Regions from separate parts of the Shewanella decolorationis genome, predicted to be linked through region 1. Evidence: riboswitches for the same ligand, from Rfam matches in the RefSeq annotation. Region 1 holds a riboswitch; the other holds the start of a gene.
What was found. Region 1 has a riboswitch for cyclic di-GMP ahead of EYR25_RS14405 (glycosyl hydrolase family 18 protein). Riboswitches for the same ligand answer to the same signal wherever they lie in the genome.
Positions count from the first base shown of each region.

Region 2: another riboswitch for cyclic di-GMP. It lies ahead of gbpA (N-acetylglucosamine-binding protein GbpA); the one in region 1 lies ahead of EYR25_RS14405 (glycosyl hydrolase family 18 protein).

Region 1 covers NZ_CP037898.1:3,208,521-3,224,919, forward strand. The annotation lists gene EYR25_RS14370 (nucleoside deaminase) at 71-508, shown strand; gene EYR25_RS14375 (DUF418 domain-containing protein) at 653-1,897, shown strand; gene EYR25_RS14380 (DUF1294 domain-containing protein) at 2,013-2,363, shown strand; gene EYR25_RS14385 (TetR/AcrR family transcriptional regulator) at 2,372-2,980, opposite strand; gene EYR25_RS14390 (HPP family protein) at 3,232-3,711, shown strand; gene EYR25_RS14395 (short-chain fatty acid transporter) at 3,843-5,171, opposite strand; gene bamJ (BamJ family beta-barrel-assembly machinery protein) at 5,393-5,863, shown strand; gene EYR25_RS14405 (glycosyl hydrolase family 18 protein) at 5,930-8,536, opposite strand; cyclic di-GMP riboswitch class I at 8,645-8,733, opposite strand; gene EYR25_RS14410 (ROK family protein) at 9,233-10,024, opposite strand; gene EYR25_RS14415 (aminopeptidase P family protein) at 10,386-12,191, shown strand; gene EYR25_RS14420 (HD domain-containing phosphohydrolase) at 12,268-13,515, opposite strand; gene EYR25_RS14425 (methyl-accepting chemotaxis protein) at 13,993-15,561, shown strand; gene EYR25_RS14430 (DEAD/DEAH box helicase) at 16,072-16,399, shown strand, end outside.
Region 2 covers NZ_CP037898.1:799,297-815,695, reverse strand. The annotation lists gene EYR25_RS03595 (S46 family peptidase) at 1-13, opposite strand, end outside; gene EYR25_RS03590 (aromatic amino acid transport family protein) at 240-1,415, opposite strand; gene gbpA (N-acetylglucosamine-binding protein GbpA) at 1,977-3,407, opposite strand; cyclic di-GMP riboswitch class I at 3,560-3,655, opposite strand; yybP-ykoY riboswitch at 3,868-3,971, shown strand; gene EYR25_RS03580 (TMEM165/GDT1 family protein) at 4,057-4,614, shown strand; gene katB (catalase KatB) at 4,680-6,140, opposite strand; gene EYR25_RS03570 (YgjV family protein) at 6,485-6,730, opposite strand; gene EYR25_RS03565 (PaaI family thioesterase) at 6,783-7,220, opposite strand; gene EYR25_RS03560 (hypothetical protein) at 7,329-7,781, opposite strand; gene exeM (extracellular exonuclease ExeM) at 7,900-10,512, opposite strand; gene fkpA (FKBP-type peptidyl-prolyl cis-trans isomerase) at 11,149-11,919, opposite strand; gene EYR25_RS03545 (WD40 repeat domain-containing protein) at 12,073-13,023, shown strand; gene EYR25_RS03540 (SlyX family protein) at 13,033-13,245, shown strand; gene def (peptide deformylase) at 13,308-13,838, shown strand; gene EYR25_RS03530 (COG3014 family protein) at 13,848-15,248, shown strand; gene lpoB (penicillin-binding protein activator LpoB) at 15,316-15,909, shown strand; gene pepN (aminopeptidase N) at 16,139-16,399, shown strand, end outside.

The DNA of each region.
Region 1 (16,399 bases):
ACTTAGGTTGTCTTGCTCAACGCTTGCAGGCTGCTATGCTAAGCCAAACAACCTAAGATAGGGGAACGAAATGGATGAATTTTTACATGCCGCCATTGATGAGGCCAAACAAGGATTAGCCGAAGGCGGTATCCCCATTGGCTCAGTATTAGTGATCGACGGAAAAATTGTCGCCCGCGGCCATAACAAACGCGTGCAACAAGGCAGCGCCGTGCTGCACGCCGAAATGGATTGCCTCGAAAATGCCGGCAGACTAACCGCCGCCGATTATCAAAAGGCCACACTTTATTCGACTCTCTCCCCCTGCGATATGTGTAGTGGGGCAATATTACTCTACGGCATCCCTAAGGTGGTGGTCGGTGAAAATGTCACCTTTCAAGGGCCTGAAGCCTATGTGCAGTCCCGCGGAGTTGAGGTGACTGTGGTAGACAATCACGAGTGCAAACAGTTAATGCGCGATTTTATCGCCGCCAAGCCACAACTGTGGAACGAAGATATTGGCGAATAGCCAATATCTTCCGAAGCGGTTCACGCGCCTAACGCTTTATGTCGTTGAGTGTTCTTTGGTTTGAGCGCCTGTTAAGCTAGCGCCTTGTATTATCAACTCAATCTCGCCGAGCTGACTCGGTTTATTATCCCTAATAGCAAAAGGATGCCTGCTATCAAACCTATCACTCAAGCTGCCCAGGATCCTTGGGGAAATCCCGTCGATGCGACTCACACGCCCCATCAGCCTATCCCAACTGAACGTAATGCCAACCTCGATGCCATACGTGGGCTAGCGGTATTGGGAATATTTTTTATGAATATCTATTTTATGGGGATAAGCTTTTATGGCTATGCACCCCATCAAATCCCATTACTCTCAGATCAAGTGCTAGAAGCCTTTAGCAATTTCTTTATTGAAGGGCGCTTTATCAGCTTGTTTTCCATCTTATTTGGCGTTGGGCTTTATATTCAGTACCAACGATTTAGCGATAAAGGCTTAGCGGCCTATTCGCTGCTGCGCTCACGCTTGAAATGGTTGATTGTCTTTGGCCTGATCCACGGCATCATTATCTGGCCCGGTGATATTTTACTGACCTATGGGATCAGCGGTTTTTTAGCACTCTGCTACCGAGATGCCAGCATCGCCGAGTTAAAACGTAAGGCCAATATTTTTATTTTCAGTTCGTTAGTGGTTATCTGCTTAATCAGCATCATGGGCAGTGACGAACTCTTTACCCGCGAATCGCCCTTATTCGCCGAGCAATACAGTGCTTGGACAGCAAGTTACCCTAATCAACTGTTCCTGCATGTTATGCAGGTCGGCTACATGGCGCTGGTCATTCCCTTCACCTTAATGTGGTTCACGGGTGGGTTGATGCTGCTCGGGATGGCGCTCTATCGCCAAGGTAGCTTCGAGCAGGGGTTTGAGCGAAACACCTTAATTAAGCTGGTTTTAGCCAGCTTAGTGCTCTCCACCCTAGATAGCCTGCTGGGATTAACTCAAAACCCAATACTGGTGATGTTTTCGGACATCATAGTCATGCTAAGTGCTATCCCTACCGCACTGATTTACATTCATATATTGGTTAAAATCTGCCAAAACCGCTCGACAGTGCTAAGACCTTTGCAAAATGTCGGCAAACTCGCCTTTAGTTTGTATATATTGCAATCCATTGTCGGTGTGTTTATCTTTCGCCACTTCGCCCCCGAGTTACTATTAACCCTCGACAGGGGCGGTTATATGGCGATAGCGCTGGGTTACTCGCTGCTACAATTGCTACTGGCAAGCTTGTATTTACGCTACTTTCACCAAGGGCCACTCGAAAAACTCTGGCGCCAGCTCGCCTTTAAGTCCATCAACGCTAGTAGCCATTTGAACTCGAACAATGAACAACAAAAGAGCCAATAAAACGCCGTCCGCTCCAGTACATGAACGAAAAGCGACTCAAAGTAGAGTGACTCAATCTAGAGCCACAGAATCAAGAGCCGCTAAGCCCAGAGCCGCGCGCTCGCGTCAGAGTTCGATGCCTTTGTTATTAGCGCTGGTTTTTCTGGCGATGCTAATCGGCGCAGCTTGGTGGCATATGCTGCCCATCGCGATTGTGGGTTTATATCTGCTGCTGAGTTTATCCACCTTTATCGCCTACGCCTTCGACAAATCGGCGGCGCGTAAAGGCCGCTGGCGCACCAAGGAAAGCACCCTGCATTTAATGTCTCTCCTCGGTGGGTGGCCCGGCGCACTGTTTGCCCAGCAGCTACTACGGCATAAATCGGTCAAAGCCGCCTTTCGCCAACTGTTTTGGCTTACGGTCGTGACCAACTTAGCCCTGCTGGGTTATGGGATCCAAACGGGTTTCATGGATAGATTGATTTAACAGTCACGCTAATGTGTTTCTATTTCAATCAATTGCTCGATAGCTTTTAACGCTTGCATGGCAGCACCTGTGTCGCCGCGCAGCTGCGCCGACACTATGGCGCCTTCCTTCAATAGGCATAGGGTATCGACAAGATAAGCCGCTTTTGCCTCGGACAAGCCCAAGGCTGCCACTTGCTGATCGATTAAATCTGCCACCCGCTGTTTATGCTCGGCGCACAAACGATGCACTGGATGGCTGGCATCGGTAAATTCGGCACTCACATTAATAAAAAAACAGCCCCGAAACTCACACAACTGCGGCACTCTTTGATTAAACCAGTCATCGAGCGCCATAAATAACGCGCGGATCCCCGCCTTACCCGTCTCGGCCGCCTGCACTCGCTCGCTTAACCATTGATAAAACACTTGGTCGCGGTACAGCACCACAGCTTCGACCAACTCATCCTTACTGGCAAAATGATGGTACAAGGTTTTTTTGGCAATCGCCGACTCCTGCAAAATCTGGTTAATGCCTACCCCATGTACGCTCTGAAAATAAAACAGTTTAAATGCCGTGCTGATGAGCTGTTGACGTTTATCTAAGGGCATATCTGACAACACTTCGGGTTGCGGCATATCGCCTTCCTCTGCAATTAGGATTTAAACGTATCTTCTCACAGGTAGACAACTTAGTCTACTCATGCAATGATACTGGGTAGACAGACTGGTCTACCCGTTAAAGATTCAACACAATTAAGTGCAACGCGGCCACTGGGATAGAGTCAACGGGCAACTCAACACTGCCCTCCCAAAGCCGCAGCCATTGATATTCACCATATAAACCATAGCCCTTGCGCGATAGCCAAGTTGGGCTCAAAGGACAGATAATGAAAGTGATAAGCCAACAGCAATTAAAATCGGCACTGCTCGCAGGCATAGGTGCCATGTTATGTATCAGTGCCTTAGCAAGCTTGGAGCAAATGAGTTCGCACCTGTTGTGGCTGATGGCCCCTTTTGGCGCCACTATGGTGATTTTATTTGCCCTTCCCGATAGCCCATTGGCGCAGCCAAGAAACATTGTCTGCGGCCACCTACTCACTAGTCTGATGGGACTTATCATCCTCCACAGTGTGGGCGTCTCGCCGCTGAGTTTAGGGTTGGCCGTAGGGGCGGGAATCGCATTGATGATGCTGACCCACACAGTGCATCCTCCTGCTGGAGCAAACCCGCTAGTTATTATGCTGACCGCGCAAGGGTGGGACTTTTTATATTCGCCGGTCGCCAGTGGTCTAGTGCTGATCCTATCCTTTGGCTGGCTGTATCATAATCTGCTGTGTCGACGCCCCTATCCGCAGAAATGGTTTTAAGCTGCGTCAAAACACTAAAACCTTAACGTGTTAAAGCATTTAGGGGTGAAGTGGCTAAAAAAGAGAATAAAGAAGAGGATAAAAATAAAGGGCAAGTGAGATTGCCCTTTATCAAAACCGTAAGCTTTCGCTTAAAACCAGCTTAGGGCGATACTGATAATCACCCCGGTTATCAGCAACTGCATTAAACAGAACCCCATGATATCCCTCGCCTTTAATCCGGCGATCGCTAACACAGGCAGCGCCCAGAAAGGCTGGATAAGATTGGTCCACGCATCACCCCAAGCCACTGCCATAGCAACACGTGCCACATCGGCGCCCAAGGCTTCGGCCGCAGGTAACATAATCGGCGCCTGCACCGCCCATTGTCCGCCCCCCGAAGGCACGAAAATATTCACAATCCCTGCACTGATAAAGCTCCAAAATGGCAGGCTTTCGGCGCTGGCGATGGCCACAAAACCTTCGGAAATACTCTGGGCTAACCCCGATTGCACCATCACCGCCATAATGCCAGCGTAAAAAGGAAACTGAATAACGATACCCGCGCCGCCTTTAATGGCTTCGTTGAGACTCAGCAATAAACTGCGTGGCGTTTGATGCAGCACTATGGCGAGGAATAAAAATAAGAAGTTGACTAGGTTAAGGTTTAAGCTGCCACCCTGCACCGCAAAGTAATAGCCTAAGTAAACGAGTCCCGCGCCGCCGACACTCCAACCGAGCAAGCGACTGTTTTCTAATTTATCCGCGGGACGAGTCGTATTGGCCGTTAACTGTACCGCTTTATCGTCTGCGCCCCCATCCTCAAGCGCCTTAGGGTCGACATAAATGCTGTCTTTGTCTTCGGGCAACATAAAGCGGTTCACCAATGGCATCACCACAAACAAAATCAGCACTAACAGCAGGTTAAAGCTAGCGAAGATGGTCTCGCTAGTGGGGATAATACCGATTTGTGATTCTGAGAAATGCCCCGCCGTGGCAATGGTTAGCGGAATCGAGCCCGCTAAGCCGCCATGCCAAACCACAAATCCCGAGTAAGCACTGGCAACCAATAAACGGTAATCTACACGCACTTTACGCGCTAAGGCCTTAGCGAATAAGGCGCCGACCACTAAGCCAAATCCCCAGTTAATCCAACTGGCGGCGAGGGAAACCAAGGTCACTAAGATAATCGCCTGAGGCGCCGACTTGGCAAATCCTGCGATGCCATCGAGTAATTTCTTAATCGGTGGCGAGCTGGCGAGCATAAATCCTGCCACCAGTACTAAGAGCATCTGCATCGAAAAACTCAGCAGTGCCCAAAAGCCATCACCCCAGTAATTGATGACTTCGAGTGGGGTTTTCTGCTCAGCTACCACGGCCGAAATCAGCACCACTAAGGTTAAGAGCAAGACAAAGATATAAGGGTCGGGTAAATATCGGTCGACGAGCTTGACCAGAGGTTTTGCCGCTTTGGTTAACATAAGACTGTCCTTGTTTATTCTTCTTATCTGTTTTTATTGAGTTTTTGTAGAGTCTAATGTCACAGGTTAAGCGATCTCTAAAACGGGATAAAGTCTTTGGCCATTTTAAAACAGTGAGAAAATGTAACGCGGATCATCCAGCACCGCGCCAAACCGAGGCGCTAGCCACTTCGGCTAAAAAACTGATAACATGGCCAAAATTGACTGAGGTGCTCCTTAAAATGAAAATGTTACTTGCCGTTGTTGTGATTGCTGGGGTGATTTTTTACTTCTTTACCTCGATGAATAACCAAAAAGCGGCCCAAGAAAATATCCGTTTAGGTAATGAGTTTTTAGCGCAAAACAAAAACCAAGAAGGGGTGAAAACCACCGCCTCTGGTTTGCAGTATCAAGTGTTACAGCAAGGCTCTGGCACGGTTCATCCTAAGGCGAGTGATACAGTGACTGTGCATTACCACGGCACTTTAATTGATGGCACTGTGTTTGATAGCTCGGTCGAGCGCGGTGAACCTGTTGCTTTCCCACTCAATCGTGTCATTCCAGGTTGGACCGAAGGCGTGCAATTGATGGTCGAAGGCGATAAGTACCGCTTCTTTATCCCGAGCGAACTGGCCTATGGCAACCGCAGCACTGGCAAAATTGGCGGTGGTTCGGTACTGATTTTTGATGTTGAACTGCTAAAGATAAATTAATTTCGATTTTAAAAACAAAGCCATGCACTGCATGGCTTTGTTCCATTTAGGCGCTCTAGCTATCCCTTACGGGCATGTTGCAGCACCAATATCAGTCCAAACGGACGCGACACCGGGGACATCTCCCTTTGTCCACCATTTGGCCTGCCACTTGCGACCTTTATAGCTAGTGGTTGCACCGCCGTTGTAGGCAACACCCGCATCCCAGCCCAACTCGACCTGACTTAACAATTGCCATTGGTCGGCGGTTCTTGAAGGTGTGTTACCTTGAGTCCAGTATTTCGCCTTCCAAACCAGTTGGTTATAACTCACGGTATCACCCGTGTTGTAAATGCTTGTCGTATTCCAGGCGGGATAGTTGGCCGCATTAGGGTCAGTTGCGTCACATTGACCACCCGTCGCCTTAGGCGTCACGGTTAAGGTTAAGGCTGCACCGGCATCTAAGGCGCCATCGGAGACCAATACACTCAAACTGTATTGGGTCAATTGAGTAACAGCTGGCGCCGTCACCACCAGTGTGGCACTGTTTTGTCCACTCGCCGCCACGCCGCTGGGCACTGTCCATGCGTAGGTGAGGCTGTCGCCATCGGCGTCGGTCGCCGTCGCATTAATGCTCACCGATTGCCCCGCTTCAACCGTCACGTTCGCTGGCACTATCACCACAGGCGCTTGGTTTGCCGTCTCAGCCTTATGGGTGAGAGTCACTGTATCGGTTGACGATAATCCTTCAGGATCTGTGACTCGCAGGCTAAACACATACACCACATCCGATGCTGCCTCGCTCAGCTGCACCAGCGCATTGGCCATATCCGCATTACTGATACTCAAAGTTGGGCCCGAGACTTGGCTCCATTGATAGCTCAAGGTACCGTTTTCAGGATCCCGCGACTCGCTGCCGTTGAGCGTCACATCCGCAGCACCCGTTACCGTGATATCCGCTCCCGCATTGGCAATCGGCGCTTTATTTGCAGGTGGCGTCGAGCCCTCACCATGGCCTAGACCTTCGTGCATGGCATTGAGTATGTCGCCATTATCGGCATCCAGTTCCCACGCGAACAGACCACCGAGCTGATTGGCCAACACGTATTGGCCCTTGGCTTTAACAGAACGAGCATCGTCGAAGGTAATTAAATCACCCGTAGATGCATTAAAGACTGATGGTGCTTCGGCGGTTTCATCATAGGCATAGCTCCAACCTGCGCCCATATAATCCTTAGCAATCTGGCGATAATCCACTACGCCCGCTTCCCAGGTGCCCTTCACTTTGCCCGTTGCTGTGCCCGTAAAAGGATTGTTACCGCTATAGCCATTCACCCCAGTCCAGCCGCGGCCGTACATAGCGGCGCCAACCACAATCTTACCCGGCGTCACCCCTTGAGAGAGCAGTGCTTTTACGCCTTTGTCCGTGGTGTAACGGGTATTAGGATCCCAGCTCGCCTCATAGAGATTGGTTTGATGTCCAAGCTCTGTATTAGTCCAGCCACCATTAAAGTCGTAACTCATCAGGAAGATGTAATCCACATATTGCTGCGCCGCCTGATAATCGACCTTAGCAATCTTATCACCGCCCGCACTGATGGCCGACGTCAGCTCATAGCTGCGTCCAGTTTCGGCGCTGAGCTCATCGAGCATCGCCCGCAATTCACGCATCAGGGTGACATAGGTTTCTCCGTCATTCGCATTACCCAAATTGAGGTTTGCCCCGCCACCACCTGGATACTCCCAATCAATATCTACACCATCGAAGAACTTCCAAGTTTGTAAAAACTCCTTCACTGAAGCGACAAAGGTGTCGCGCTTGGTTTTATCCCCTAAAAAGTAGAAGGGATCGGAGAGCGTCCAGCCGCCAACGGACGGGAGGATCTTCAAATCGGGATAGGCTTGCTTTAATGCCATCAATTGGCCGAAGTTGCCTTTGTAGGGATCGGAGTAATCACTCACCCCCGCCTGCGGCATTTGCACCGCCGCCCAAGGGTCGTGAATCGCCACTTTAAAATCGGCACGGCCAGCACAGGCGCGCTGTAATGCTTCAAAGCTGCCTTCGATTTCCTTTAAGCTGTCGTTGATGCCATTACCACCACAAATCGGGGTAAAGCCATATAAAATATGGGTTAAGTTTTGCGCGGGGATCTTATCGACAGGGAATTTACGTCCATAAACGCCCCACTCTACGAAATACCCCCCGACCACTTTGCCCGATTTATTCGCGTAGGGACGATTGTTTTCCTTTAAAGGCGCATTCAGTGGGACTAGATGGCTGCCATCAGTATCAGCAACGAGGATTTCTTTAGCATCGCTTTTTGTACAACCGTCACTGTTACACAGTTGCACTTGCATCTGATAACGACCACCTTTACTCACCTTAAAATTTGCGGTTCCAGAAGCGCCTGATGGCCCTTCCCACACAGGGCTGCCATTGAGTAAAACCTGAGCTTTATCACCTACATTGCCATTCCACAGATTCCAACTTACCGACACATCGGCGGCATCTTTAACCGTCACTAATTGGTTATAGGCTGAGGCGGCTTGATTCACCTCGATAATGGCAAACTTGGTTTCCCCCCAACCTAAGGTCGGTTTACCGGGGAGCGCTGCAAAGGCTTGGAAACTGGCCGCGGATGCCAGCACCGAGGCCACCAGCATCGCCGAAGTGGAGATTTGAGTCTTAAACATGAGATTTCCCTATTGAGTAAGTTAGGCATCAATAAGGCAAACAAAGCGTAGACAGGAAACAACACTCTTAAAACCATGTGCGCACAACGGCAGCATGAAGAAACAACCTGTGGTATCCCCGCTATCATAGGTACAAACGAACCCTTAGACCGGAGGCTTTGCGTCCCAATCTTTCGATTGGTTTGCCTTTTACACAAATGACAACGTTGTCATTACATTAATTAGCATATGCCGAGATAGCGTTAAATTGCAACTAAATATTAACAAACAGGCCGTTGCACCGATTATCAACACCGGATTGGCTTTAAAGAAAGGTAGAACTATTGAGTTCAAAAAAATTAGCAATTAATTGTATTTAAAGGGATTGATTATGCAATTGAGTCGAATCATCGCCTCGAGTAATCAACAGCAAAAACAACACAAAAATCGAAATTCTTAAGAAAGAGGTTATACAAGACACCTTGATAACTCGTGTAAACAAAAATGCGGTCATCGAACAAGGTGATATGCACAGTGTACTGCATACACAAATTCGATGGCCGCATGCTGTTGTTCTCGACCCAATCAGAATCAATATCTGAATCAATATCTGAATCAATATCTGAATCAATATCTGCGTCAGCAAGCAAAGATTGATAGCCTGAACGAACCTATCACGCCTTAATCTTGGTCTATTCGCACCTCAATCGAATGCCGTTAGGCGGCGTCCTTCGAGTAATCCCTTGCCAAGATCACCGATAAGCCACGGCAGACTAAGGTCTCCATATTATCGACACGATTAATCTTCATTTCGGCTAACGGCGCTCTTAGGGCCATGCGTCTTAAACTATCGAGACAACCCTTGTAATACGGCGCACTATTCATCATGCCGCCTGCTAACCAAATCCGATTCGGATTAAACAGATTAACCGCCCACGCCAGCCCCATCCCAAGATAAGTGCCAGCAAGATATAAATCATCGGCGGTAGCAATCTTACGGCTGCGGATAGAATCACCGCTGGCGAGTTGCTCTAGACTAAACTCCCCCGCCTCCGTCATCACCCGGCAATGCCCAAGCTCCCCCGCGACTCCCGTCGCCCCCGTAAAAGCCTTGCCGCTCAACGCGATCGACATGCCTATTCCAGTGCCACACATGACTAACAGCTCACAGGCATATTTTTCGTCACAGGTTGCCTGCATACCGGCGTCGATATCATTGCAGATAAACTTAAGTTCGCCTTGGGTTTTCACGGTTTCAAAATCTAGCCCATTGAGACCGGGCAGAGATTTACAGGACACCAAACGATTCTGTTGTACGAGTCCAGGTACAGCGATCGCTAAATGGTAGTTCTGTAAATCATAATCCCGTTCCAGCGCCGCGATTTGATCATTTAAATCTTCAATTTTAAAGCCTTCACCCGTGGGGATTTTATATTGTTCTGTATGCCCCTTGAGTTGAAGTTCAAACAGGGCTTTGCTACCGCCCACGTCTATTGTTAATGTTTGCATCGCCAACTCCACTGATACATGTGCTCCCCTCTGACCCCGAGCGGAGATGGCGAATGTTAGCATAATGAGCCAATATTAGCGATTGAATAAAACTTAAGTAGCTAATTTGTAAGAATTAGTCGAAAGAACTGAGTGATAAAGATAACATTTCAATTTGAGAATTCGCCTAAGATCACACACCTTGTTACCGCTAAGTGATGCCTAAAAAACAAAATTGTATACAAAATCCTTTATTCCATCCCCTTGCATCTTAAGCGTAGAGCTTGCGATAATCGCCGCCAATTCGCATCCTTTTCGCCAACCTTACGCAGGATAATTTGGCCGCCTACGTCAGCCGCCAATGCCAATATTTGGAGCCCCTATGTCGTTATCATCCCAACAGCCTAATAAGATTGCTAACCGTCTTGCCGCCATTCGTAGTGAACTCGCCAGTGCCAATTTAGATGCCTTTATCATCCCGCGCGCCGATGAGTATTTAGGCGAATATGTGCCTGAGCATAACGAGCGTCTGTACTGGGCAACCGATTTTACTGGCTCTGCGGGCATGGCTATTGTCTTAAAAGACAAAGCCGCCATCTTTACCGATGGTCGTTATACGGTGCAAGTGCGTCTGCAGGTGGATGCAAATCTCTTCAGTTATGAAAGCCTGACCGACACACCGCAAATCGAATGGCTATGTGACACGTTAACCGCTGGTGCGCGCGTAGGATTTGATGCCCGTTTACACACCTTAGCTTGGTTTGAAAACGCCAAAGCGACATTAGCGAAAGCCCAAATTGAACTGGTTGCTGTCGAACAGAATCCGATTGATAAACACTGGCAAAACCGACCTGCACCATCGAGCGCACCTATCACGCTATTTAGTAATGAGAGTGCGGGTAAAACCAGCCTGCAAAAACGGACCGAGATTGGCGCATTAGTCAAAAAAGCGGGCGCCGATGTCGCGCTGATCGCCGCTTTGGACTCCTTCTGCTGGCTGCTCAATATCCGTGGAAACGATGTGCCGCGTCTTCCCGTAGTGCTCGGCTGCGCGCTACTTCACGCCAATGGCGATATGCAACTGTTCACCGATTTAAGCAAACTCCCTGAAGGCATTGAGGAACACGTTGGAGCAGGTGTGAGCTTTAACAGCGAAGCTTCCCTTGCCGATACCTTGGCAAGCCTACAGGGCGTGAAACTGCTCGCCGATCCAAATTCTGCTAACGCTTGGGCACAAAATCTGGCCCGCGATGCAGGCGCCAAGTTAATTGCTGGTATCGACCCCGTCTCCCTGCCTAAGGCACAGAAAAATGCCGCCGAATTAGCCGGCATGCGCGCCAGCCATATCCGTGATGGTGTGGCCGTGAGTCGTTTCCTCGCTTGGCTCGATGCAGAGGTCGCCGCCAATCGTCTGCACGATGAAGCAACCCTCGCCGACAAGTTAGAAAGCTTCCGCCTCGAAGATCCACAATATCGCGAGCCAAGTTTCGATACCATTTCTGCCGCAGGCGCCAATGCTGCCATGTGCCACTACAACCATAACAATGGTACGCCTGCGATGATGACGATGAACAGCATCTACCTTGTGGATTCTGGCGCTCAGTATCTGGACGGCACCACGGATGTCACTCGCACCATCGCCATTGGTAAAGTGACCGATGAACAGAAGAAAATGGTCACCTTGGTATTAAAAGGCCATATCGCCTTAGATCAAGCCCGCTATCCTAAAGGCACAACGGGGCAACAACTCGATGCCTTCGCCCGCCAATATCTGTGGCGACATGGGTTTGATTACGACCACGGCACTGGCCACGGCGTCGGTCATTTCCTCAGCGTGCACGAAGGCCCGCAGCGCATCGGTAAAAACCTCAATGCCATCGCCCTAATGCCTGGCATGGTGTTATCCAACGAGCCAGGCTATTACCGCGCCGACAGTTTTGGGATCCGCTTAGAAAACCTAGTGGTAGTGCAACACTGCGAAGCCTTAAAGGGCGCAGAGCGTGAAATGTATGAATTCGATGCCTTAACGCTGATCCCAATGGATGCTCGCCTTATCGATAAGAGCCTGTTAACCCAAGGCGAAATCGACTGGTTTAATGCTTACCATCAGAAAGTGTTTAATACCTTATCGCCATTAATGTCGGGCAGTGAGCTTGAGTGGCTCAAACAGGCGACAAAAGCCATTTAATCACTCATCGTTAAAAACCCAAACCACATAAGCCCAAGACAATCAGTCTTGGGTTTATTGTTTTAGCGTATTGAGGTTACAACGTTTTAGGTTGTGCCACCGTTAACTGAGGATCATCATGTAACGACGCTTTTGACAACACCTCAAACTCAGTATGAATTTGCATAAAACAATCAACTAAGGCAGGGTCAAAATGTGTGGCTCGCCCCTCAAGAATCATGGCTTTGGCATCTTCATGACTAAAGGGCCGCTTATAACAGCGTGGCGATGTTAATGCATCATACACATCGACAAGTGCGACAATTCTTGCGGATAAGGGAATATTTTCTTCTTTTAATCCAAGTGGATAACCACTACCATCCCATTTTTCATGGTGTCCTGAAGCAATATCCCTACCCATTTTAATAAAGGTGCATTGGGGAGCATACTCTAACAAACTAGCCAGAACCTGCCCGCCGATCACGGGGTGCGCCTTGATTTGCTCGAACTCTTCAGGTGTTAATCGGCCTGGTTTTAGCAAAATCGCATCGGCAATGCCAACTTTGCCTATGTCATGCAAAATTGCCGATAAGCTAATATCTTGGATAAAGTCTTCATCTAATTCTGGAGGCGGATTGTCAGCCAACATTCGCTGGGTAGCGAGCATTTTTGAGTATTGCCGCATTCTCAACAAATGCGCTCCGGTTTCATTATCTCGATATTCAGCAAGCTTAGCTAAGCCCAGTACAGTCGCTTGCCGAGAAGCCAGAGTAGAATCGAGGGAGGAGGTTAACTTGCCTAAGAGATATGCGATAGTCAGGGTTACCATGGCATTGGTTACGAGAAAATTGATTGAAACAACAACCAAAATGCCAGTGCTATATCCTTGAGTGACGGGCCAAATCAGCCACTCATAATGATACGCCACCCCAATCAAAATTAAGCTCACACCATTTAAAACTTGGGCGTAGATGCTCGCCTTAGTGCCTAAAAAAATGTTACTCAGCGGAGGGAAAATAAATAGCCAGAAAAATCCAGCGCCTGACGGCCCTATCGCAATAAGAAAGCCAACACCAATGGCATAGGCAAGCAAACATCCTAAACTAAATCTAAGCCGATCAGAAACATGAGGATAAAAAAGCAATAAGACTAATAACAAATATGCAAAGGTATCAAAAATCGCCATGCCCCATAAATTGGCAGCAATACAAAGATAAACACTGGTGAAATACACAGGCACACACAGGATCGCAAGAAAACCAAATAACCGTTTAAAAATCACTCTGCGCCAGTGGGAAAGACCAGATGTATATCGGGTAAACTCTCTCGGCTCTGCTCTAGCCATAAAAATCCTTTTGCAATCCAATGCTAGCTTGTGAGTAAGTCTAAAACCCTTAATCGCCTTACCTTTAGAACTCTCTAACATCTCTATCTGATAACATTTTGTCTTGTACAAACCAAATAAAAACCGCAAACCAATATGTTAATGAGCTTAGTAAAAAATTTCAGGACGCGTTGTGAATCTAAGGTTATTTTTACCTTAAGAAAAACCGCTAACACTAAAGTAGATATCACACTAAATTTGGTGAAAGGCAGGATAAAAACTCGTTTAACCAACAATAAAAAAACTAATATTTGCAAAACCTTATAAAAGCAATAAAACATTACTTTGGTTGCGGGTAAAGCTAAAAAACCGCTCTCCAATACCCACACAAAAATGATACCATTATCACATAATCAGCCCGCCCCCATGAGAGCTGGCACCTGTTCTACCCATTATATTTACCCTAAAAGTCGTATCGGCCCTGAATGGACACACTAAATGAGCCAGAGTAACCCTATCCGCAGTAAAAACAGCCATATCCATAGCAATGCACAAGAAATCCGCCTAAAACCACAAGACGAGTTAATTTCTACCACTGATACCCGTGGGATTATTACCTACGTTAATCAACGTTTTGCAGAAGTATCAGGTTATAGTGTCGAAGAATTAATTGGCTATCCCCACAACAAAGTGCGTCACCCAGATATGCCTAGTGACGCCTTTAAAGAGATGTGGGAAAAGCTGAAATCCGGCCAATCCTGGCGAGGCATAGTCAAAAATCGCTGTAAAAATGGTGATTATTATTGGGTCGATGCCTTTGTTTCTCCCCTGTTTGAGAATGGGACTATCATAGGTTATCAGTCGGTGCGTATTCAGCCGCAGGCGGCCTATGTCAGTAAAGCCACGGAGATCTACCGCAGGCTAATACAAAATAAACCCATCCCTAAACCACTCAGCTTAATGCAAAAACGTTTTGTCTCCGCAGTCGTCGCTACCACAGGTTTACTGATTGCAGGTTACTTTTGGGGTTGGGGCGTGATTTTCGCAGGGGCGGTTTTGATGAGCCTCAATCTGGCCATTTTCTACGACGAGGCCTTTCGCATTCCAGCCAAATTGATTGAAATGCAGGAGAAATATGACTCTATCAGCCGCTATATCTACTCGGGCGCAGATACCTCATCGATTCTCGATTTCCAATTGATCCTATTGCAAGCCAAGATGAACGGCGTACTTGGACGCACTCAAGATCAGGCTCATCAGTTGCACGCCATTGCCGATCAGCTGGTGGTGACCACTGAGCAAACCTATGTCAGTCTAGATCAAGAGAAAAACCAGCTTGAGCAACTCGCCAGTGCAATGGAAGAAATGAGCTCTACCATTGCCGAAGTCGCGCAAAATACTCAGCTGACCTCGACCAGTATCAACACCGCCTATGATCTCTGTCTCAAAAGCAGCGCCAATATGAAGGCCAACACCCAAAAAGTTGAGCAATTAGCCAAATCCGTCGCCGATGCGGCCAATAATGCCCATCAACTCAATCAAGAAGCCGAGCGGGTTGCCAGCGCCATGGGTGAGATTGACTCGATTGCCGAGCAAACTAACCTGCTCGCCCTGAATGCGGCCATTGAAGCCGCTAGAGCGGGTGAACAAGGGCGCGGCTTTGCGGTGGTAGCTGATGAAGTACGCGCACTGTCGAGCCGAACTCAGTTATCAACTAACAGTATTTCCCAGAGCGTCGACAAAATGTTCAGCATGCTAAATGCTTGGGCGAAGGAGATGGAGCAAAGTCGTCAACATGCCGAGTTGTGTGCTAACGATATTCAAACTTCCGCCGAGAACGTCAACACCATTTACCAAGAGGTAAGTGAGATCCACACCTTCGCCCAGCAAAACGCGGTGGCCGCCGATCAGCAGCGCCAAGTGGTGCATGAAATCACTAACAACATTCACTCCATCACCCAAACCAGTAGCGAAAACCTCGCCGCCACCCATCAAATTGGTGATGCCGCCAATCACCTCAAACAAAACGCCGAAAAGGCGCTCGGTCTACGCCGCGCCTTTGGTTAATATGCCTATCGCACCATTGTCGATACAGACAATGGTGCGAGACGCTTCACTTCAGCCTTTCCAACGCCTTTATCCATGTCAAAACCCGCTAACACTGCGCCATAATACCAATCGTATTAAATATCTGTTCATTCAGCGGGAGCCTCACAGGCATCTCGCTTCCGTGTTACATTGACTTAATAACCATTTCTTCTTCAATGCGCCTTGGATTGAGATGCCTGTGAGACTCTGAACTGATTAGATATTTAATGTGATTGGTATAAAAGCCCAAAAGGTTAAAAAGTACAGGTTTTAACCGAAAATTTTGCTATACTCCGCGCCCGCCATTTTTCTGCTGCACAAAGTGCGAAAATGAAAATACAGAGTGGTGGGAATGCGTAAGCAAGTGCATAGGTTTGAAGCACTATTTTAGTGAAGCGCTGCTGTAATGAATAAAGTGCGGCAGAGTGCGCTTTAAACAATAGAATGATGCGCTTGAATGATTGAATAAGTGACTGACAGGAATCCAAAATGAGATTTGAATCTTTTAGTTTTTGCCCCGAGATTTTACGCGCTATCTCAGATTGCGGTTATCAAAAAATGACACCTATTCAGCAACAGGCCATCCCCGCCATCCGCCGGGGGCAAGATGTGCTGGCGAGCGCCCAAACAGGCACGGGTAAAACAGCGGCATTCGCTCTCCCTATTCTGCAAAAGATGGCAGAAAATCCCAGCGAAACCTTAAAATCGAACACGCGAGTATTAATCTTAACGCCGACTCGTGAACTGGCCGCTCAAGTCGCCGATAACGTTGAAGCCTACAGCAAATACTTAAATTTCAGCGTATTAACTATTTACG
Region 2 (16,399 bases), 2.3 Mb from region 1:
ACCATTTTTTCATTATCTTAAGTCCGTTTTAGGTGAAGAAAGCCGAGCGCTTGCGAGGCCATTTCTTATATTTATTGGGATAACATGCCGCTTTGATTAATGCTAAAAAGCAAAAAGTCAGGCACAGGGCCTGACTTTAGCATATCGCATGCACTCAATAACAGAGTTTGAAAAACTCGCTTACAAAGCAAATACATTCACCATCATTTACCTACTTAAGTACGCAAAATGACTTTAGCTTACAGCGCGACAAATAACTGAGCGCCGATAATCACCGCGCCTAGCAGACCGGCAATGCCGAGGGTAAATGCCCCGCCAGACACTTGGTATCCCTGCGGCGCAGTTTGGCGCTGACGCAGTGCCATCACAATCGGCAGGAAGATAATCATCACCACCAGCGGCACAGCGGCGAACCCTAATACGGCAACAAAACCTTCGGGGACATAGAGCGCACATAACAGCGGTGGCACAAAGGTTAATAACCAAGTTTGGGCGCGGCCGAGGAAGGTCTTCTTCGCGCGGGTCAGTTCGGCCACAAAATCGTACAGGCTTAAGGTTACCCCGAGGAAAGAGGTGATTAAGGCTAAATCCGCAAACAGCGAAATACACTTGCTGATCCAAGGCGTGTGGGCAATCTCTTGTAATGCACTGATAAGCGCAGGTAAAGAGCCATTAAAGCTGCTGATTTCGGTGCCCCCCACTGTGCCTAAGGTCACCACTAACCAGAAGATATAACACGCGAGTGGAATGGTTGAACCAATTAGCAATACTTTGCGCAGCGACACAGCATCGCCATCTAAATAACGCACTAAGGTCGCGATACACACGTGGAAACCAAAGGAGGTAAACACCACAGGAATCGCCGCCATCCAACTGCTGGTCATGGACTCGGCCACCGCACTGGTTGCCATACTCGAGATACTGACTTCTGGTAACAAAAACAGCACAACCACAATCAGTAATAAAATCATCAGTGAAAACAAGAAACGCGATGCTTTATCGACCCAAGCCACACCTAAGGCCGCAAATCCACCCAGCACTAAGGTAAACAGCACCACCGCCAGCTGGTTGTCTAACACGAGATCAAACATATTTTTGGCTTTAAGCACTAACAGCGATGAGCCGCCTGTCAAATACGCCGCCGTTAAGGCAAAGAGTAAGCTGAGAAAGGAGGCGCCTTGCACCATTTGGCCTTTCTTACCGAGGAGTTTGCCCGTGATGGCATGGACGTTATCACCGACGCCGGAGCGCAGGTTAATCTCAAGCATTAACAATGAGGTATAGGCTGACAAACCCCAAATTACCACCATTAACAAAATGGCTGGCACCATGCCTAAAGCGGCCGTGGCTAAGGGTAAGGCTAACATTCCCGCGCCAATTGCGGTCCCCGCGACAATGGCTATCGAGCCTAACATTTTTGAATTCACACAATTATCCTGTTCAAGTATTAATTATTATTTTTTAAGGTTTTTTGAGTAGATTTGAAGGATAAAGCCTTGCGCACTCTGTGATTAAGCCAACAACAATCTCAAACGAAAGCGTCACTAAACTTAAAGCATCCAATCCGATCTCAAAGAGCAGATCAATTGGCCCCAATAGCTTTTGAATATTTCAACCCAGTCGCCATTGAGGCTAACTAAATCGTTTGCAGAAAAGTGACATTAATTTCAACCGTGATTGCCTTAGCAAAGCAGCGACATCGCGCGTAATAGAAGATAGCTAGGGACATTAACAGAGCCTATCCCAGCGGGCAAGCCAGTTATAGACAAAGATGACATCGCTTTGGCTATCCGAAGGGGAAATGTGAGTAAAAGATAAAAAATCGAGGCGGATCTGTTATCAAAACAATAAACCCTGCAACACCTGTGGCATTGCAGGGTTTATCTATTGGCTTTGCGATTCGCTCACGGGGATCATGGGATTGCTCAATGTCGCGGAGTAACACGACTCACAATCCCTCATTCCCTGTTAACAGGTTACAGTTCAGTCCAAGCCATAGTCCAAGAGTCGCCGACACCCGGTTCGAATCCGGTTGCCGTTGGCGACCATTGCACGCAATAACCGCTATAGGGCCAAGGTTTACATTGGTAGACTTTGCCGGTTTTAGGTTGCAGTACTTTGGTACCCGCGACATAGTTTTTAATGCCCTCGGGGAAGACAAAGTCGGCATCGGGAGCAGTGGCTTGATCTTTTAAGAACAGATCGAAGTTTTGCTGGATAACCTCACCTTGCTTAGGCTCGCCCTTCACCTGTAAGTGATAATGGCCCGCCTTTGGCGCGACAACATCAAGCACTAGACTCGCGCTCGTATTATTGACCGCTTGCGTCACATATCCTGCTGCCGTGCCATCGTGGCTAAACAGGTACGCCGAGACCTGCATATCGGTATTAGTGCTAACATCGAAACTGACCTTTGCGGCACCATCGACAATAGTGTAGTCATCGGCCAGTGACGTAACATCGAGCTGATTGCCCGGCGCAGGCGCAATATCAAAGCTCACCTCCACTCGCTCTAGCCCCGAATTTGGCGCGGAATAAATCTCATTTTTACCGTAAACGGGCGAGATCACCCCGGTAGCATTCTTCTGACCAGCCTTAAGTTGTGGCTGCTGGGCATTAATGGCACTGGCTAACAGGAATGGCCAATTTTGCTTGGCGCCTTGGGTGGCATCGGCAATGGTTATCTGAGTTTGCTTGGCAGTTTGCTCACCGTTGGCGTCAAACACCCGCGTCATCACCTTATCACCCGCCTTAAGATCGAGTGACGGATTGATATCACCAATATCGGCCCATTCACCGGGTACAACAGGACCTGAACTAAAATTCACATCAATGGCATTGTAGAAGCTGTTAGTGGTGTCACCCACTTCCCACACGGCCAAAATCACGTGATAACCGGTTCTGTCTTCAGGCACATAACAGTTATGTGTCACTAACTTAGGCGGTTGCACCATGCCACCGTCGACCACACAGAAGGGGGCTAAGTCAAAGCTTGCTCGACTCAACGCTTGGTTTTGATCCCAACCTTGGCGAGTTAAATAGTAACGCCAATTGCGGGTCACATGGTTAGCGGTAAACTGCCAAGAAAAGTCATTCCAACCCGCTTTGATATCGCGCTTAGACCAACGAGTTGGGCTCTGCTCATCCAAGGGAGAAAACGCCCCGTTGGCTGCGCTGGCAATTTTACCGTCTGCCGGGCCTGATTCAGGAAAACCTGATGGACCTTCAACACTTTGCGGCTCCCATTGAATGGCGCCACAGTTTAAATTGCTGCCAGTTTTACAGGCGTACGAGCGTGACTCTGGTGATACTACATAACCGTGGGCCGACGCCGTTTGGCTGACGAGCGCACTCGTGGCGCTTAAAGCTAAGGCAATAAGACTTAATTTGAGTTTAGCGTTTGTCATTGGTGAAAAAGCAGTTTGATGTTCCACTTTAATGTACTCCGTAGGGTGCCTTTCTCAACGAGATTGGCATAGGTATAAAAGTGGTATTTGGGCAAAACAGCATTAAGCAAAGCCGTTTATTTTTCAAAGAATTGAAAGCATCGGCTCAATTCTGAGGCAACCCCGCTATCTTAGTTACAACATCCCTTTACAACCTTAGACCGGAGGCTTTGCGTCCTAATTTTTCAATTAGTTTGCCAAATACGGTGGATCTTAATTCAAGTTAACAATATGTAACTTAAAATTAAGACAGGGTTAACCTAACAATAAAAGACAACGTTGTCAAAAATTAAAACCTTTAAATTCAATTGATTACAGAATGTTCGGCGGTAATTTTTTGGCACCTGTCAGATTTTATGCTATTCAGCTTGACGAGTTTAACCTTGAAACAGACTCTTACTTGGGTATAATGCCCTCCTCGCTTCGGGGGAGTAGCTAACTGGATTTCGAGCCATCGATATTCAGGGTGAACATCAACATACTTGGCAGCATGCCATGGTGTTCACAGCAAATCATCGATTTGTCCTGCAAGACCTGAGCACAGTAACCGCACCTAGGGGTGGACGGTCTATTGTGCTTATGTCAAAAACCACCCCTAAAAGGATCACACTTGGAAGCGTTACTCGCCTCAACCTTTACGGTTGCCATCGCCGAGATTGGCGATAAAACTCAACTGCTTGCCCTATTGCTCGCTGCAAGATTTAAAAATAAAACCGCGATTATCTTGGGAATTTTACTCTCGACTCTGTTTAATCATTTTGCCGCCGCTTGGCTTGGGCAATGGGCGATTAACTGGGTAAGCCCAGATGTTGCACGCTACTTGGTTGCCGCTTCCTTCTTTGCGATTGCGCTATGGGTGTTAATCCCCGATAAAGTGGACGCCGAAGAAAGCCGCTTCTATAAGATGGGGCCTTTTATCGCGACCTTTATTCTGTTCTTTATTGCCGAAATGGGCGACAAGACTCAGATCGCGACTGTCGTGTTAGCCGCTAAATACGATGCCTTAGCCATGGTGGTTGCAGGTACCACTTTAGGTATGTTGCTGGCGAACGTCCCAGTGGTTATTGCAGGGCATTTTAGTGCCGAAAAACTACCAATGAAGTGGATCCACCGGGGCTGCGCGATTTTATTCGCCCTGCTCGGCGTTGCAACCTTTATGGTTAACTAGTTGATAAAATGAAGATAAACCAAAAGGCCAGTGATAACACTGGCCTTTTTATCGGTTAATTAAGCTTATAACCCGAGTGCAGTTTGGATCCGTTGACCGTAATCCGCATCGGCCTTATGGAAATGCGCCAGCATACGTTGCTGCACATCCAAACTCGCTTGACGCAGTGAGCCTGAAATCGTTTCCACTAAGCGCGCTTTCTCAGCTTCGCTGAAGATGCGATACAGGTTACCCGCTTGCGTGTAATCATCCTGATTGTAACGGCTGTAACGCGCTGCTTCGCCATCTAAACGCAGTGGTGGCTCGGCAAAGTTAGCCGGTTCAACTAAAGCTCCCGCTGTGCTGTTTGGACCATAGTTAGCCGCGGCATCGCCACCGGTTTGGCTACCGTGGTAAGGGCATTGCGTTCCCGCCATAGCGCCAGCACGTTGGTGGTGATTGGCTTTAGTCGCATGTGGGCAGTTTACTGGTAACTGGTTGTAGTTCGCCCCAATACGATAACGCTGCGCATCGGCATAGGCGAATAAACGTGCCTGTAACATCTTATCTGGCGATGCGCCTACACCTGGTACTAAGTTGCTCGGTGCTAATGCCACTTGCTCGACTTCGGCAAAGTAGTTTTGCGGTAAACGATTTAGCTCTAACACACCAATTTCAATTAACGGGTAATCGCCATGTGGCCACACCTTAGTTAAATCGAATGGGTTGATATGGTAAGTATTTGCATCGGCCTCAGGCATGATCTGCACGTTCACTGTCCAACGTGGGAAGTTGCCATCGGTCACTGCCACTACCATATCGCGCTGGGATGAGTCAGGGTCAATACCCTTTAACTTATCGGCTTGCTCGTTGGTTAAGTTCACCACACCTTGCTGCGATTTGAAGTGGAACTTCACCCAGAAACGCTCACCTTTAGCATTCCAAAACGAGAAAGTATGCGAACCATAACCATGCATTTGGCGGTAGTTTGCCGGAATACCACGGTCAGACATCAGAATCGTCACTTGGTGCATGGCTTCAGGGTTTAATGACCAGAAGTCCCACATAGCTTGTGGATCTTTAAGGTTCGTCAATGGGTTACGCTTTTGGGTATGGATAAAGTCTGGAAACTTAATCCCGTCTCGCAGGAAGAAAGTCGGCGTGTTGTTACCCACGATATCGTGATTACCACGGGCGGTATAGAAGCGCAGACCAAAACCACGGGGATCACGCTCGGCATCGGCAGAGCCCATTTCACCGCCTACGGTAGAGAAGCGCACGAAGGTTTCAGTTTGCTTACCAACACCGTTAAAATGGTCAGCAATGGTGTATTCGCTTAAGTCTTTGGTCAGGGTGAAAGTACCGTATACACCTGTGCCTTTGGCATGCACAACACGCTCAGGGATACGCTCACGGTTAAAATGTGCGAGCTTTTCAATTAAATGCCAATCTTGCAGTAGTAAAGGACCACGCTCACCCGCTGATAACGAGTTTTGATCGTCAGCAATCGGGGAACCGCTTTGGCTAGTTAAATACTGTTGACTCATATCTTGCTCCTTAGTCTTTTCTGGTATTAATCCAAGATTCAATTAAATCGAAAATAGTAGCCATGGCTTATCTCCTTGGCGGACGACGTTTTGTCGATGGGATTAGAATAGAGAAAAATTAAAATTGAATAAAACGATTAATACAGATTCAAACAATCTACATTTTAGATTAATAGAGAGTATTTAGAGCATTCGGGGGAGTAACGCTCACTCCCCGAATGTGATGAAAGAGCCTGCAACAGAATAAAGATTATGCCCGATGTGAAACGAATCAACTTGGCAAAAATGAAAACTCGAACTTAAAACAAGCTAAGAATACTTACATTGATTCAAAGACATAAATATTAATCGCTGGCAGAAGCCGCCTGCTCACGATAGATGACGACCAAATAATAGATATCGATTAACACAATAAAAAAGTTAACAGCCGCCACCGGGTAAGCTTGTATCGCTATCCCATAGGCAACAAAAAGCATCGCACCAAACAAATTCAACCAACGTAATTTTTTGATGTCAGACATCATCAAAGAGATGGCTACCACCACAGACGCTAAATAACCAACCCATTCCCACATCATTGCACTATCCATATCACATCCTTTTTATCGATTGATACAACAGAAACAGGTTGGTTGAGCCAGATTAGCGTTTAACGACTGCCGCCGTCATCCGTGAAATACAGGTCAACTCCCCTGCACTATTATGGATTAAGATTTCCCACACCGAACTGCGTTTCCCTAGGTGAATAGGTTTTGCCGTTGCGGTTAGCACACCATTACGCGAAGCGCGTAAATGGTTGGCGTTAATCTCTTGTCCAACACAATAATATTGCTCGAAATCCACCGCAAAGTTTGCCGCATAGCTTGCAACCGTTTCGGCTAATGCTACGTTCGCGCCGCCATGGACAATGCCTAAGGGATTATGTACGGCGGGCGTGGCTGGCATAGTCGCCTTCATATAGTCATCGCCAATCTCGCTGATCTCAATCCCTAGGGTCTGCATCAAGGTGCCTTTGCCCCCCATACCAGCATCTAAACGGGCACAATCCTCTAAGGTTACTGGTCTAAACCAAATACTCATTTCAACATCCTAGTAAAGAAAACCAGCTAGCAGTTTACTAAGAAGTGACTGAAGTTCAACACAAACGCATTGGCTTAATCAGTATAAGACGGCAAGGAGACGCTACGCCTAAGTTAACCAATGCTTTGTGACAGCCAAACGACTAAACCAGACTAAAAACAGCCCCCATAGGATTACTACGCTCGGCATCACAAGAGCATCGCTGCCTAATACCGCTGCCGCCTGCTGGATCCCAAAGACATAGCCCATCTGCACCAATACGGCGACGAGAGACGCGAGTAACACTTTATAAGAGAAGGCCTTTTTAATGAGTAACAACAGACAACCGATAACACCAGAAACCACCGCAAAACCAAACACAAAGTTGAGCCAAGCGGGTGTCGATTCATAGAGCTTTATTTGGTCAGGGCTCATCTGCGCCATGGCTTCGGGGGTGATGGTCATTTGAATAACAAACGCCAATAAGCCCATGATGTTCCATAACAAACTGATCAGTGCGACAAAATAGAACCACAGAGGTGCCTTTACTACACCAATAGAAGGGTTGGAGCCAGTCGCCATCTTCTCTTCTCCAATTGACGAATTAAACCCGATTCGAGCCATAAAAAAGGGATGGTAAAACCATCCCTTAGCTCTGAGTTTAGCTCACAAACTTAGCCGTGAGCATGTAAACTCTCGATTAACGGCGACGGCGTTGCAGGCCGAATAGCGATAGCAAGGCTAAGCCTAAGTATCCTAATGCACCACCATCATCCTTGGGTTTTGGCTCAGGTTTTGGTGGCTCAACAGGCGCAGGGTAGCTTAATGCCACAATCACTGGGTCATGGTCAGAGGCTGAGAAAGCATTCTCAGATTTGGCCAGTGCGCCAGAGAATTTTTTGCCGTATTCGAACAAGTTAGATTCAACCGAGTTGATATGCCAATCTTCGATATCCACTAAACGCTTAGCAAGACTAGTATTTGCTAAGGCATGGTCGAGGTTACCTAACTCACCGTTGTAGCTGTATGAGTAAGTACCAGCGCCGTGAGCCTTAGTATTGAGGTTAACTAGGCCATAGCCCTTCTCAATCTTGCTGCCTTGGCGCTCAAACACTTTGCCATTTAAGGTGGTCCAAGAGGCGGTCATAATATCTCTGTCAGACTTGCTCGCATCGTAGTCGGTCAATACGCGGATAGGATCTTCCATGCCGTAGGCATTCATATCGCCAATCACCAGCAGATCGCCTTTAACATCTTTCAAAGCTTCGCCAAGCACTTTAGCCGCTGACACGCGGAAGGCGTTACACTTGCCCTGTTGATCGGCAGGATCGACTGACTCTTCGAAGTTGACCCAATCTTCTAGACAGCCTGAACCTTTAGATTTTAGATGGTTAACCACAACGGTTAAGTTTTCATCATGGATCTTAAAGGTTTGCGCTAAGCTGTGACGTTGATAAGCATCGTTACCTGGGTTGGTCTCAGTTTTACCGTCTTTAGTGCGAGTCACACTGCCAGCGCTAGCGTGTTGTTCTGGCGTATCAATAGTACGAGCCGCACCCGCTAAGCTCACTTTGCCTGCGCGGTAGAGCATACCCACAGTAATGGCATCGCTACCGAAGTACTTACCGTCGTATTTATCTTCATCGGTGATTTCAACGAAACTATAAGCGTTTTCAGCAGTTTGCTTCTCGTTTAAGGCATCAACTAAGTTCTTAATTGCGCTCTTTTCACCAAAGCCGTTGTTAGCGATTTCCATTAAACCTACGATATCGGCGTTCATGGCGGTGATAGCGCTAACGATTTTCGCGCGTTGCAGTAACATTTCCTCTTCGGTCAAAGCGCCGCGGTTACTGCCCGATGGATTAGTGTCACCACCGACAACATCGTTGAAGAAGTTCAGTACGTTAAAGCTAGCAACACGGATATCGCCCTTAGTTGCAACCGAAGGTGCGTCAGTTCTATCGTCACCGCGGATAAAGTCACCAGCGGTAATGGTGTTAGTAGCCACTAAACGGTAAGCACCGTAGCTATAACCAATCACCCCTTCAAGATTAGTCAGTTGGTCACCCACACGGATATAACCGGTTTCGACGTTAAAATCAGGGAAGTAAGGGATAACACCATCGGCAGGCTTGTAGTCAGACTCGATAAACAACTGATTTTCAAGGTTAGATTTAACTAAAGCAGTCGCTTCTGGAGATAATGCAGGATAAAGCTGAGTTGGCTTCATCAACGGCGCTTTGTAAGACACCAGCATATTATTACGACGGCCAGCATAATCGTAGCTGAAGGTACGACTGATCTTCAGATCGCTACCCGCATCCAGTTTCACGTTCATGCCTTCGTAGCGCTCTAATGCCTGCGCTAAGGTTTCGCCATCAGCAACATAGAATGGCGCAGCAGCAGGGACTTCGCCCTTGGTACCGACTTCGAATTTCTTGTCGGTTTTGATATCGATTTGGGTTAAGCCGAAGTATTCCTTCACCTTACCCTGAACGCAGACCTCAACCCCAGGTTGAATCGCTTCTGGTGGATTCTCACCTAAAAACACGAACACACCGTCTGAGGTGTATGGCGAGTTATCGCCCTTCACTTCTTGAAGGTAGAAACCTTTGAATAAGCTCTCGCCACGGGCAGTCACTACACCGCGAACAGTCACTTCAGTTTCAGACTCGAATGCGCCAGCTGGAACATAAGGGCTAGACTCACCCGCGCCTTGGACTTGATAAATAGGGACGATTTTCGCGCCGCTGCAGCTAAAGACTGGTGTTTCTGGCTCTGCTGCACCTTCTAGCGAACCTAAACCGGTGAAGGTGTCCTTAGGTAATTGTTCCCATTGGGCAGGATTAAAGACAGTATTAGCGACTAATGAATCGAGTTTACGCTGCAGAGTGACATCGAGGCCCCAACCAGTCGGCGTTGGTACATCACCAATAATATCAACTACCGCACCATCTTTAACTAAGGCAACCGCATCACCACCGTTAAAACTTAAAGCGCCCGAAAAACTATCGACACCTTGAGGGAGAGTAATGGCACCACTTGAGTTAAGAATAACTTTAGTCGCTTTAGGCGCGATGCTTTGTCCATCTAATACTTGCATATCCAGCGCATCGGTTGCGCCGTCTTTATAGCGAACGAGTTTATAACCAGTGAGATCAATTGCGGTATCACCGCTGTTGTACAATTCGATAGCCTTGTTGTTTGAGCTACCTTCTACGTATTCAGTGATCATCACATCAGCACTTGCCATCATAGGCAAAGCAGCCGCAACAGCTAAAGAAATAGCCGTTAATTTATTAACATTATCCATATCAACAACCCCATTATTATAATATTGCCGCTAATTTTTATTAACGTGCGGGCGGATTATTCCAGAGTTGTAGGGCTAAAAAAAGGGGGCAAGATCTCACTATCCACGGATAACATATTGATGGAAATGTAATTTTACAGCCACAACTGTCTCATATAGAGAACAGTCAGATAAAACAAAAGTATTAAACAACAATAAAACAATAAGTAAGAGAGAGACAGCAACTTAGTCAAACCAAACAACCTGCACAAATAACAAACAAAAAATTAATATGATATTTTAATGATATTTTTAAGTATGGCATCCCGAATAAAATAAGAGCTTTTGATAATTTAAATTATGGCAATTTATTTAAAACTTAATTATTTGATCATTATTTTGAAATATTATTCGTCACCAAAATAATACCCTTTATCCGTCTTTTAAACACTGGTTTGATTTAAAAAGCCTAGCCGTTGGTCGTTTGCGAGATGATGTAAAACACTTAAACAAGTCTCCCCATGGTTTTGTTTGTATCGATAACAGCACTCTTCAGGCATCTTTATTGCCATTTTTATTGCAAAAAAATACCGCCCTGAATGGGCGGTATTCTATGAGTGCAAAACTTAAGCAGAGTTAAGTTGTTATCACTGTCAATTACTTTTTAGCAGGCTCAGCCGCAGCTGCTGGCTGTGCTTTCTCAATAGACTTCAGCTCAACTTCAAAAATCAGCGTTGAGTTTGGTGGAATAGTACCGTTATCACGCTCACCGTACGCTAACTCTGAAGGAATAACGAACTTGTACTTAGCGCCAACAGGCATTAACTGTACACCTTCAGTCCAACCAGGAATAACGCGGTTTAATGGGAACTTAGCCGACTGACCACGCTTGTAAGAGCTATCAAACTCAGTGCCATCAAGCAGAGTACCTACATAATCCACTTCTACAGTGTCTTCAGCCGCTGGCTTGTCACCAGAACCAGGAGTTAACACTTCATATTGTAGGCCAGACTCAGTGGTTACTACGCCAGGCTTAGCTTTGTTTTCCTCGAGGAACTTTTTACCATCCTCAAGGTTTTTAGCCGCAATGGCTTTAGCTTGTTCTGTACGCTTGTCGTTTAACTTTTTGTCTAAGCCTTGAAGAATAGTTTGCATTTCTTCTTCGGTTAATTTCAGTTGATCATTCAAACCGTTAGTAAAACCCGTTACGATCAAAGTACGATCAACTGGCAGGCCTAATTCTTCTTGCTCTTTGATATGGCCAGACATATAACGACCGATTGAAGCGCCCACACTGTAGGCTTCTTTTTGTGCTTCAGTCGTTAATTCAACATTTGTGCTTGCATTTGTTGCTTTTTCTTCTTGATTACAAGCAGATAGGCCAATAACAGCCAATGCAACTAACGATAATTTATAAATCGATTTCATTAAAGCTTCCTCAGCATCCTCAAGCGGTTACAATAACCTAAGCGCGACAACTTTATACTAGTTATCTGGGTTATACCAACTAGATTCTTTATGGGTTAACTGTGATTAATTTCACTCTACCGGACTAGAGACACCAACTTTAGGAGCAAGTTCATGAAGAAAACCCTACTGCTGGTAATTTGCACACTTTTTTTAACGGCATGTCAGCCAAAAGCCGATGATATTCGTGTGGTTTCAAAGGAGCCATCATACAGTGCGAGTCTCTCGAGTGATGGCACTGTTGCCATTGTGGCCACCCAAAGCCAGGGAGTCCAATGTTGGGACTTAACCACTCATAGCCTCAAATACCAATGGGTACATGGCGATCTCAACACTGGCGTCACGGCCACCGCGATTTCGCCTAACGGTGAGTTCGCCGCATCGTTAAGCCGGGATTCAGTTGCCCTATGGACAATAGCCGACGGCAAATCCCTTGGATGGTGGTCACTGCCCGCCTCGGGTGAGAGTGTGGCTGTGGCGAATAATGGCGCCTTACTGATTGGCTTAAACGATGGCAGCGTAATGTCACTCAATGCCACTAAGACAGCATTGATTAAATTCTTAGGCCACAAGGAACGAGTGAATACGGTTGCGCTTTCCGCCGATGGCCGTATTGCCCTCTCAGGCGCCAACGATATGCAGGCTATCCTGTGGCAAGCGCAAACCGGCCAGCCTATCCACACTTGGAATATAGGTAGCCGAGTGACTAAAGTGGCTCTCAACGACAGCGGCAGTTTAAGCTTTACCAATGGCAGTACCAACGAGGCCAAAATTTGGGACAACAATAGCGGTAATGTTTTAAATCAATTAGCAATTAACCGTCGCCAAATGACCTTTTCAGCGGTACGCTTTGCCAAGCAAGACACTCAACTGATTACAGGCACGCCCGCGCGTGAAGTCATACTCTGGCAACGTCAAACGGGTAAACCTATTGCTAAGTGGCAAATTGCGCTGACTAAAAACAGCCAAAACCGAGGAGCCGTTGTATACTCTGTGGCAATTCGAGATACCAATAAAGTGGTTAGTATCAGTAGCCAAGGCCTAGTTGAGACTTGGCAGGAGTAGAGGTTAGTCATGCAAGGCGTACAAGAACAGATTGAAGAGCTGCAAATGAAATTGGCTTTTCAAGAGCTCACGGTCGAAGAGTTAAACCAAGAGGTTATTAAGCTGAACCAGCTTATTGCCAATCAGCAACATCAAATTCAGTTATTGATTGGTAAGTTAAAGGCGATGGAGCCCAGTAATATTGCGACCCAAGCAGAAGAAACACCACCGCCACATTACTAATTCAATAACGGATAATCCAATCCATTAACGACACTATGACCACTAAATATCCAGGGAATGCGATGTTTAAAGATGAGATGTTACCAGCCCCCAATCAGCCACTACCAATAGCCTTGGTGGGTGAAGCCATTTTAAAAAAGCAGGCGGATGAAGTACGCGACTTTGATGAAAAGCTCAGTCATTTAGCATCGCAAATGGTTGCAAGCATGGTTGAGGCAAAAGGTGTCGGAATTGCCGCTCCTCAAGTCCATAGCCCACTCGCCCTGTTTATTATGGCATCCCGGCCAAACGAGCGTTATCCCGATGCACCGCTAATGGACCCTGTCGTGGTGGTTAATCCACAGATAGTGTTGAGATCTTTACTACTTGAGAAGGGGGAGGAAGGTTGTTTATCTGTCCCAGAACAAAGGTTTACTATTTGGCGCCACCAGACGATTGTCGTGCGCTATCAAGATCTTGCAGGACACTGGCAACAGACTGAGTTAACAGGTTTTATCGCTCGTATTTTCCAACATGAGTTTGATCATCTACAAGGGATCACTTTGCTTGAACGCTCTCAAATGCCAGAACAAAAACTAATGGCAAGAAGGTAAACCACAGGCATGAAAACCACCTTCATATACTCTTTTATTAAACCCACACTTAGCACGCTAATGCTCGCCGCCATCTTAGGCTCGAGCGGCTGTGCCTATAACAGTATTTTTATTAATTATCCGGCACAAATTGCACCGATAAAACAACAGCTCAATACCGCAACGCCCATGGCGGATATCGACAAACTAGCCAGCAATATCCAAGGTAATGATGGCCTGCTCTACGCCCAAGAAGCAGGACGTGTGGCGCAGGTGGCCGGCGATTTTGCCAGCAGCCGTAAGTATTATCAGCAAGCGGTTGAGGCCTATACTGCCTTCGATGATAAAGCCAAGATCAGCGCCAGCGATATAGGTGCAACGGCCACCAGTTTAGTATTAAACGATAATGCCATTCCCTATCGTGGCCCAGGCTACGAGCGCATTATGCTGCACCAATATCAAGCCTTGAATTACCTGTTCAGCGGTGACTATCAAGGCGCATTAGTGGAGGTTCGCCGCAGTAACGAGCTGCAAGGCTCTGAGCAGGAGCGTTATCAAAAGTCACAAAAATCCGTACAGGCGATGGCCAATGGCACCATAGATGCCGAAGTGAATAAGCTCGGTCAAGCCGCTGGCACAGTGACCAGCTCCTTCCTCAATGCCTACAGCTACTACACTACGGGTCTGTTGCATGAAGTATTAGGCGAGCCAAACGATGCCTTTATCGACTACCGTAAAGCGGCGCAAATCACTCCAGATAACACTTATCTGCAACAGGATTTAGTTCGTCTTGCCAAGCAACTCGGCATGCCGCAATACGATGAGTTTAAAAGGCGCTGGGGCGATGCCAAGCTTCCCAAGGCGGGTGAAGGCCAAGTGATTCTCATGGTCGAAAAGGGCTTTGTACCTGAAAAACAAGCGCTCACAGTGCCCTTCACTATCCATGGCAATTGGCAAACCGTCTCTTTGGCAACCTATGGACCGAACAATAGTTTTGTTGCCGAGGCTCAAGTGCAAGGCTTAGGCACAGTGCTGAAAACCGAGCCTATCGCCAATATCGATGCCCTAGCGATTAACGCGCTCAAGGAAGATTTGCCCGGTACTTTGGTTCGCCAAGTCGCGCGGGTGTATGCCAAATCGGAAATGGCCTATCAGGTCGAAAAAAGCGGTAAGCCTGGCAATAATGCTGCCGATATTGGCAGTATCGCGATGCAGATTTTTAACGTGGTCACCGAGCAGGCGGATCGCCGCAGTTGGTTGACCCTGCCGAAACAGGCGCAAATTGGCAGACGTTACCTCAATCCGGGGCAATACACGCTACAGTTGGACAAGGCACCACCGGCCAAAATTGACGTTGCCGCAGGCAAGACCACCTTGGTCTGGGCAATTGATACTGGTAATTACACCCGAATTTATTCAATAATCATTTAACCTAGCGGTGAATGTTTGAATAAAACGAGTGTCATTAAGTTTTTACAATCACAAAATGGAACTGACTATGAAACAATTTAAACTGATTTTTGTGCTGGCTGCCGTAATGGGTCTGGCTGCATGTCAATCGAAAGTCGAGTATGGCGATGCCACCGAAGTGGAAACCGTTAACGCAAACTTTGGCTCAACGGATCTGCAAGCCATCGCCGCTAAGATGGTCGATAGCATGATGACTTTCCCGCCTATCGTGGCGATGACAGCGAACAACCGCCCAATTTTGTTTGTCGATAGCATCAAAAACAAAACCTCTGAGCATATCGATACTGAGTCAGTAACCGACTCTATCAGCAACAAGTTACTGCGCTCAGGTAAGTTCCGTTTTATCGATATGACAAAAGTTGATTCAGTTCGTAAGCAACTGGATTACCAAAACAATACTGGTATGGTTGACCCATCAACCGCCATCAAGTTTGGCCGTCAAATCGGTGCCCAGTACATGCTGTATGGCAACCTGTCTAGCATCGTTAAGCAAGATGGCAGCACTAAAGACGTTTACTACAAGATGACTATGCGTCTGATGGATTTAGAGACAGGCCTAATCGAATGGTCAGATGAAAAAGAAATCCGTAAGACAAAGTCTAAGTCTTTCTTAGGTATGTAATCTCGCTCAGCCCCATGGGCTAAAACCGAAATACTCAATAAAAGCCAGCAATTTCGCTGGCTTTTTTTACATTTTTAACATTGGTTATCCATGCTAAATAAGGTAGTGTACTCGCCCAAAATACTCAGCAAGGGTGCCGCTTTTGAACCGGATAAGTTCGCCACTTAAACTGGCCCTCCTGAGCCGTATCCAAGCCATAAATAAAGTAAATCGTTGAAGGATTGAAGTCGTGAATTTGTTTAAAGCCAGCCTAGTCGCCCTCACCTGCTCGGCACTGATGTCGTGCGCCGTCCAAAGTCCGTTAAATACGGGTCCTAGGGATGCCAGCCCTTATATCAGCCAATATCAGGCGAGCTTACGTTCACAGGTGATTTCGAATGTGCATTATGAGCTGGATTTTCAACTGACTGGCGACACTGAGTTTAGCGCAACGACTAAGGTCCATTTCAATCTTAGCGAAGTGCCTAAGCAATTGAGTCTCGATTTGAAC